Regions from separate parts of the Streptomyces sp. NPDC001480 genome, predicted to be linked through region 2. Evidence: riboswitches for the same ligand, from Rfam matches in the RefSeq annotation. Region 2 holds a riboswitch; the other holds the start of a gene.
The links. Region 2 has a riboswitch for S-adenosylmethionine ahead of thrC (threonine synthase). Riboswitches for the same ligand answer to the same signal wherever they lie in the genome.

Region 1 (4,291 bases), on a different contig from region 2:
CACCCACTTCCACCTGTCGATCAACGCGGTCACCTGGTTCGTCCGGATCGGCTTCTTCGTCGGACCGGTCGTCGCGTTCATCGTCACCAAGCGGATCTGCCTCGGCCTCCAGCGCCGTGACCGTGACAAGGTGCTGCACGGCCGGGAGACCGGCATCATCAAGCGCCTGCCGCACGGTGAGTTCATCGAGGTCCACGAGCCGCTCAGCCAGGAGCAGCTGCACACCCTCACGGCTCACAACCAGTACGCGCCGGCCGAGATCGGCCCGACGGTCGACGAGAACGGCGTCGAGCGGAAGATCAAGGGTTCCGAGAAGCTGCGCGCCAAGCTCAGCAACGCCTACTACGGCGAGGACAACCAGATCCCGAAGCCGACCGTCGAGGAGTACAAGGAGATCACGAGCGGCCACGGCCACCACTGATCGCTGCGCACGCCACGCCACGCGCGAAGGGCCCCGTCCGGTGTTCGGACGGGGCCCTTCGCCTTGCCCCGGGGCTGGATAGGGTGGCAGCACACTCTGTCTCGACGACGACACACTCCTCTGCGACGACAGATTCCTCTACGACGACCAGGAGCGGCTGATGAGCGCTGTGACCCCCGCTGGAGGCGACACCGCGGCGGGCCGTTCCTGGCCCGAGGTACTGAACGCCCTGCTGTACGGCCGGGACCAGAGCGCCGACGCGACGGCATGGGCGATGGACCAGATCATGCGCGGCGAGGCCACCGACGCGCAGATCGCCGGCTTCGTGGTGGCGCTGCGCGCCAAGGGCGAGACCGTCGAGGAGATCACCGGTGTGGTCCGGGCGATGTACGAGCACGCCAACGTGATCGAGGTGTCGGGCCGCACGGTCGACATCGTGGGCACGGGCGGCGACGGCGCGAAGACGGTGAACATCTCCACGATGTCGGCGCTCGTGGTGGCCGGCACGGGCGCGAAGGTCGTCAAGCACGGCAACCGGGCGGCCTCCTCGGCGTCGGGCTCCTCCGACGTCCTGGAGAAGCTGGGCGTCAATCTGGACCTGACGCCGCAGCGGGTGGCGGAGGTCGCGGAGGAGGCGGGCATCACCTTCTGCTTCGCGGTGAAGTTCCACCCGGCGCTGCGCCATGTGGCCGCCGCGCGCGGCCAGCTGGGCATCCGTACGGTCTTCAACGCCCTCGGACCGCTGACCAACCCGGCGAAGGTGAAGGCCCAGGCGGTAGGCGTCGCGGACCCCCGGCTGGCGCCGATGATCGCGGGTGTCCTGGCCGAACGCGGCAACTCCTCCCTCGTCTTCCGCGGCGACGACGGCCTCGACGAGCTGACCACGACGTCCACGTCCCACGTCTGGGTGGTGCGCGACGGCAAGGTCGCCGAGGAGCGCTTCGACCCGCGTGACGTCGGCATCGAGCTGGTGCCGGTGGAGGCCCTGCGCGGCGGTGACCCGTCGTACAACGCCGAGGTCGCCCTGCGGCTCCTCGACGGCGAGACGGGCCCCGTACGGGACGCCGTCCTGCTGAACTCGGCGGCGGCCCTGGTGGCCCTGGACCCGACCCAGGAGCCCCTGGCCGAGCAGCTCCGCGCCGGGATGCGCAGGGCGGCCGAGTCGATCGACTCCGGCTCGGCCAGACGGACCCTGGACCGCTGGGTGGCCGCGAGCAACGCGTGACCCGGGTGGCCGCGGGAGTACAGTGAAGACGTGGTAGCTCTCCCGCGGCCGCTCCGCCTGACCCTGCGGTGTCCGGGAGGGGCCGCGAGGAGCGAGGCATGATCCACTCAGCCGATATCCGCGAGTGGCGCAACCGCGACGTGATCGATCCCAGAGGCCGCAAGATCGGGGCCCTCGAAGCGGTCTACGTGGACACCACCGACGACACGCCCGCGATGGTCACCGTCCGCACCGGGATGCCGACCCGGCACCGGCTCGTCTTCGTCCCGCTCGACGAGGCGACCCTCGGACCCGGTTACGTGCGGGTGGCCCATCCCCGTGGGCAGGTGAAGAAGTCGCCGTCGATCGGCATGGACGACGTCCTGCCGGCCGAACGGGAACACGAGATCTTCGAACACTACGACAGGCCCTACGAGGGCGGTGCCGCACGCGGGCGCCGTCTCGCGCGGGGTTGAGCGGCCCGGTCGGAGGATGTGGTCACCCATGGCGCTCTTCCTGTTCCTGATCCTTGCGGCGGTCATCCTGGGACTCATCGGCGTGGCGGCGAACGGGTTGTTCTACCTCCTGGTCATCGGCGCGGTCTTGTTCGTGGCCGACCTCGTGTTCTTCGGTGTGCGCTGGTCCCGGCGCTCGCACCGGCACCACTTCGTCCGGTGACCCCGGCGCCGGGCGGGCGTCCCGGGATCCGGACACGAGTTGCGGGCCGTTGATCGGCTCGCGTACGTTCTTTCGCAGGTCATGAGTGACAGTCATGAGGCCCCGGCCGACTGTCCGGCAACCCTCCGTCCGTGGCGGGGTGCCCCGGGTGAAGACCAGGCCGCAGGCAGCGAGGTCTGCGGCAAGCGCGGACCCCTCACACGCCAGGGGTCCTGGTCATCGAGGGAGCCTTCCGTGAGCAAGCGAATGCGATAGGGCGTCGAGCCCCGCCTCCGCACACCCCTTTCACCTTGTCGGCGCTGGAGCACCCGTTCGCTCGCGTCGGTGATTTCCGCCTGCTTTCACGGGAGTACACCCATGTCCGTCTCCACCCTTGCCTCCGACCAGTCCGTCTGCGCCCCGCTGCCCGTCCTGGGCCGGGACGTCACCGTGCCGCTCGTCACCGGCGGCGAGGTCACCTACGCCGCGCTCGACTACGCGGCCAGCGCCCCCGCGCTCCAGCGGGTCTGGGACGACGTGGCCGCGTACGCCCCGTACTACGGCAGCGTCCACCGGGGGGCCGGCTACCTCTCCCAGCTGTCCACCGACCTCTTCGAGAACGCCCGGAAGACCGTCGCCGAGTTCCTCGACTGCCGGGAGAACGACCAGGTGGTCTTCACCCGGTCCACCACGGACTCCCTCAACCTGCTCGCCCGCGCGCTCCCCGCCGACTGCCAGGTCTTCGTCTTCGAGACCGAGCACCACGCCTCGCTGCTGCCCTGGCAGGACGCGCGGGTCACCTACCTCAACGCCCCGCGCACCCCGCGGCAGGCCGTGGAGACGCTGGAGCGGGCCCTCGCCGACCGTGACCCATACGGGCCGGCCCTGGTGTGCGTCACCGGCGCCTCGAACGTCACCGGCGAGCTGTGGCCGGTCCGCGAGCTGGCCGCCGCCGCCCACGCGCACGGCGCCCGGATCGTCCTGGACGCCGCCCAGCTGGCCCCGCACCACCCGGTGTCCGTCCGGGACCTCGACGTCGACTGGGTCGCCTTCTCCGGCCACAAGCTGTACGCCCCCTTCGGCTCCGGCGTCCTCGCCGGCCGCGCCGACTGGCTCCGGGCCGCCGAGCCGTACCTCGCGGGCGGCGGCGCCAGCCGCAAGGTCAGCCGGCGCACGGACGGGGGAGTGGACGTGGAGTGGCACGACAGCGCCGCCCGCCACGAGGCCGGCTCCCCGAACGTCATCGGCGCCTACTCCATCGCCTCGGCCTGCAAGGCGCTCACCGAGGCGGGCTTCGACACCCTGGTCGCCCGGGAGGAGTACCTGATCGGGAAGGTCCGCGCGGGCCTCGCCGAGGTCCCCGAGGTCCGGGTCCTCTCACTCTTCGGCGACGACGCCCCGCGCGTCGGCGTCATCTCCTTCGTCGTCGAGGGCTGGAACAGCTCGCACTTCGCCGCCGCCCTCTCCGCCGAGTACGGCATCGGCGTCCGCGACGGCCTGTTCTGCGCCCACCCGCTCCTGCGCACCCTGCTCGGCAGCGACCCGCAGACCCAGGGCGAGTGCGGCGCCCCCGAGGCCGCGCCCGGCGAGAAGTCCCTCAACGCCATCCGCGTCAGCTTCGGCGCGGGCACGCCGGACGAGCACGTGGACCGGTTCGTCGACGCGGTCCGCGAGCTCGTACGCACCGGCGCGAAGTGGAACTACCGCACCGAGAACGGCCGCTGCGTCCCCGCCGTCTGACCACCGCGGGCCGGCTCCGCACCCGCGGACGAGCACGCCGGCCGGCCCCAGAAACGCCGCCCCGCTCGTCGCGGGCGGCGTGGTCCGCACGGGTTGCTGCCCGCACGGCGCCCGGTGGTGGGCAGTCCCCGCCGGCGGCCGGAGCGGCTTCAGTGCCCGGGACGGCAGGCGGCTGTGGAAGAAGAGGGCCCGGTTCGCGGTCCGGCCGTCGACGGCACCAAGGCGTGGTCGTACGACCCGGCCCCGGGCGGCCTCCTCCGGGCGGCGGT
Region 2 (4,291 bases):
GAACGCGTCCGCCCAGCGCTGGGTGAGGAACGCCGCCCGGTCCGCGCCCAGGATCCCGCCGAGCAGCTCGGCCGCGATGTCGTCGGGCAGGAGGCGGAAGTAGTCCGGCGAGGCCCAGGGGGTGTGCGAGAAGTGGCCGATGCGCAGGTCGGGGCGGAGGTGGCGGAGCATCCGGGGGGCCAGGGCCAGGTGGTAGTCCTGGATGACAACGGACGCGCCCTCGGCCGCCTCCTCCGCCAGGGCCTGGGCGAACGCCCGGTTGTAGGCCTCGTACGACGCCCACTGCCGCCGGAACTCCGCGTCGAAGACCGGCTCCAGCGGGGTCTGGTACAGCATGTGGTGGACGAACCACAGCACCGAGTTCGCGATGCCGTTGTAGGCGTCGGCGTGCACGTCGGCCGGAATGTCCAGCATCCGTACGCCCGGCTCGCCCACCCCGCGCCGCACCGCCTCGCGGTCCCCGTCGGACAGCGCGGCGCACACCCACAGGGCGTTCGCGTCCGAACCGATCGCCGACAGCCCGGAGACCAGCCCGCCGCCACCCCGTTTGGCGTGCAGCGAGCCGTCCCCGACGTCGGGGCGTACCTCGTACGAAACCGGGCCGCGGTTGGACGCGACCAGCACCTCAGCACCGTGCGTGGAAGCCGTGGAAGCCGTGGAAGCCATGAGTCTCAACCTAGCCCGGGCCGGAAACGCTCAAACGTACGGTTACCTTCCCGCACCTTCCCGGCGGATCGCCACCGCCCGGGTCAGGCCACCCGGCGAGCCGCGTACTCCGCGATCTCCGCCATCGGCGGCCGCTCCTCCGTGTCAACGGAGAACGTGCGCGGCTCGAAGCCGTCCTCGCCCCGCTCGAACTGGGTGAGGGAGGGCCGGATCAGATGCCCGCGGGCCAGCCGGAGCTGGGCGGTGCGGTAGATGGCGGCGGCCATCCGGCCCAGTGCCTGCCCGTCCTGGTGGCGGTGCTTGCGTACTCCCACGTCCACCTGGGCGAGGGCGTCCAGGCCCACCAGATGCAGTGCGTCGACCAGCATGCCCAGCTCCACCCCGTACCCGACCGGGAAGGGCAGCTGTTCGAGGAGCGAGCGGCGGGCCGCGTACTCCCCGCCGAGCGGCTGCACGAAGCCGGCCAGCTGCGGCCAGTGCATGTTCAGCAGCGGGCGCGCCATCAGCTCGGTGACCCGGCCGCCCTGGCCCGTAGCGCCGCCGAGCGGGCGGTCGTACATGCCCTTGACCAGGTCCACGTCCGGGTCGGTCAGCAGTGGGCCGACGATCCCCGACACGAAGTCGGAGGAGAACTGCCGCAGGTCGGCGTCGATGAAGCAGACGATGTCCCCGCTCGTGACCAGCAGCGAGCGCCACAGGACCTCGCCCTTGCCGGGCACGGCCGGGATCCGCGGCAGGACGGTGTCGCGGTGGACGACCCGGGCGCCGGCGGCGGCGGCCACCTCGGAGGTGCGGTCGGTGGATCCCGAGTCGACGACGACGATCTCGTCGACCAGCGGGGCCTGCCGCATCAGGTCGTGGCGGATGATCGCGACGATGTCGCCGACCGTCTCCTCCTCGTTGAGCGCGGGCAGCACGACGCTGACCGACTGGCCTGTTCGCTGCTTTGCGGCCAGGATCTGGTGGAGCGGGCGATCGGTGACGGACCAGGAGCGGTTGCTCAGCCAGCGCTCGACTTCTTCCAGCACGGTGGGCGGCTCCTCACTGTTTGTCTCGCGGTACGGACGACTATCTCAACTGTCCCGGCCTTCGGTTACAGTCTTGGACAACGCGGATGACCATCGCATGTCCGAGGTCGCCGTCGTTCACAACCGCACAACAACCGCATACCGCTCATCCAGAGGGGCAGAGGGACACGGCCCGATGAAGCCCCGGCAACCCTCCAGCCGGTCTCGTAGATCAGTGTTGATCGTTCCGCGAGGCTCCCGGCTAGGGAAGGTGCCAAATCCGTCTCACGGCGAGATGCGTCGTGAGGAAGATGAGGAGAAAGGGCCTCGCCTCACATGGCTGTGCAGACTGTTGCAAGCACCACTGACTCCACCGTAGACCTTGGCCCCGCCGCGGCGCTGAGCTGTCGTGAGTGCGGCCACCGGGTGCCGCTCGGACCGGTCTTCGCCTGCGAGGAGTGTTTCGGCCCGCTGGAGATCGCCTACGACTTCTCGTCCTACGACACCGAGGAGCTCCGCCGGCGGATCGAGGCGGGCCCCGCGAACATCTGGCGTTACGCGCCTCTCCTGCCCGTCCCCGCGGACGTGGCCAACAAGCCGAACATCAACCCCGGCTGGACCGCCCTCGTCAAGGCGGACAACCTGGCCCGCGAGCTCGGTATCGAAGCGTCGCACTTGTACGTGAAGGACGACTCCGGGAACCCGACGCACTCCTTCAAGGACCGCGTGGTCGCCCAGGCGCTGGAGGCGGCGCGCGCCTTCGGTTTCACCACCCTCTCCTGCTCCTCCACCGGCAACCTGGCCGGCGCGGTGGGCGCCGCGGCGGCCCGCGCCGGCTTCCGTTCCTGCGTGTTCATCCCGCACGACCTGGAACAGGGCAAGGTCGTCATGGCCGCGGTCTACGGCGGCGAGCTCGTCGGCATCGAGGGCAACTACGACGATGTGAACCGTTTCTGCTCCGAGCTGATCGGTGACCCGGCGGGCGAGGGCTGGGGCTTTGTCAACGTCAACCTGCGGCCGTACTACGCGGAGGGGTCCAAGACCCTGGCGTACGAGATCTGCGAGCAGCTCGGCTGGCGGCTGCCGGACCAGATCGTGGTGCCGATCGCCTCCGGCTCCCAGCTCACCAAGATCGACAAGGGTCTCCAGGAGCTGATCAAGCTCGGTCTCGTCGAGGACAGGCCGTACAAGATCTTCGGCGCCCAGGCCGAGGGCTGCTCGCCGGTGTCCACCGCGTACAAGGCGGGGCACGACGTGGTACGCCCGCAGAAGCCGAACACCATCGCCAAGTCCCTCGCCATCGGCAACCCGGCGGACGGGCCGTACGTCCTCGACATCGCGCGCCGCACGGGCGGCGCGGTGGAGGACGTGACGGACGAGCAGGTGGTCGACGCCATCAAGCTGCTGGCCCGCACGGAGGGTATTTTCGCGGAGACCGCGGGCGGCGTGACGGTGGGCGTCACGCAGAAGCTGATCAAGAACGGCGTCCTCGACCCGACCAAGACGACCGTCGTCCTCAACACGGGCGACGGCCTCAAGACGCTGGACGCGGTGGCAGGCACCGGCCTGACCGCCACGATCCGCCCCAACCTCGATTCGTTCCGAGAGGCAGGCCTCGCATGAGCGTGACCGTCCGTATCCCGACCATCCTGCGTACCTACACGGGCGGCCAAGCCGAGGTCCAGGCCGAGGGCGCGACCCTCGCCGACGTCATCTCCGACCTGGAGAAGAACCACACCGGTATCGCCGCCCGCGTCCTGGACGACCAGGGCAAGCTGCGCCGTTTCGTCAATGTGTACGTCAACGACGACGACGTGCGTTTTGAGCAGGGTCTGGAAACGGCGACCCCGGACGGCGCGGGCGTCTCCATCATTCCGGCCGTCGCCGGCGGCTGACCGAATGACAGAACATTACCTTCGGTAACACAGGTTACCGAGAGTTCATCGAATTGCCCCCTCCGTGAGAGAAGCGGAGGGGGCAATTCTGTGTGATTGAGCGCGGTACAGTTGGGGAACGCGCTCCTGAACCCCGGGTCGAGAACCCCGGATTCGCACCGCACACCCGACAAGAAGTAGCCAAAGTGTGCGTATCTTTTGCGCCTTATGAGCCTTTTGTGGGGCCCGAATTGCCCTGAATTCGGCCGAATTTTTGGCAGATTCCCGACCGTGCCCGTCCAGATTTCTCGTCCGATTGACCTGTTGCAGACGGCAGTTGGACAGATACATTCAGCCGCGGTCGACGCGTTCCGGCGCACGCCCCCAATCCTTGGGGGGTGAGGTCTGACCCGGATCCGCGAGGTGTGGATCTGTGCAAGGGCCAGTAATAGGGGAGTTAGGCATGGCTCAGGGCACCGTCAAGTGGTTCAACGCGGAGAAGGGGTACGGCTTCATCGCGGTCGACGGTGGTGCGGATGTTTTCGTCCACTACAGCGCGATCCAGATGGACGGTTACCGCACCCTGGAAGAGGGTCAGCGGGTCGATTTCGAGATCTCGCAGGGCCAGAAGGGGCCGCAGGCGGACATGGTTCGGCTCGCGACCAGCTGAAGCACGCGCCGACTGACAGCGACGTTCTTCTGTACATCTTCGAAGGGCCCGTACCTCCCGGGGTACGGGCCCTT

Region 1: another riboswitch for S-adenosylmethionine. It lies ahead of ACFY01_RS09425 (aminotransferase class V-fold PLP-dependent enzyme); the one in region 2 lies ahead of thrC (threonine synthase).

Annotation. Positions count from the first base shown of each region.
Region 1 covers NZ_JBIAVX010000003.1:465,605-469,895, reverse strand. The annotation lists gene ACFY01_RS09445 (cytochrome bc complex cytochrome b subunit) at 1-421, shown strand, start outside; gene trpD (anthranilate phosphoribosyltransferase) at 582-1,646, shown strand; gene ACFY01_RS09435 (PRC-barrel domain-containing protein) at 1,745-2,101, shown strand; gene ACFY01_RS09430 (hypothetical protein) at 2,130-2,303, shown strand; SAM riboswitch class IV at 2,381-2,497, shown strand; gene ACFY01_RS09425 (aminotransferase class V-fold PLP-dependent enzyme) at 2,661-4,022, shown strand.
Region 2 covers NZ_JBIAVX010000015.1:201,659-205,949, reverse strand. The annotation lists gene ACFY01_RS33460 (trehalose-6-phosphate synthase) at 1-666, opposite strand, end outside; gene ACFY01_RS33455 (glucosyl-3-phosphoglycerate synthase) at 750-1,694, opposite strand; SAM riboswitch class I at 1,837-1,991, shown strand; gene thrC (threonine synthase) at 2,010-3,296, shown strand; gene ACFY01_RS33445 (ubiquitin-like small modifier protein 1) at 3,293-3,568, shown strand; gene ACFY01_RS33440 (cold-shock protein) at 4,011-4,217, shown strand.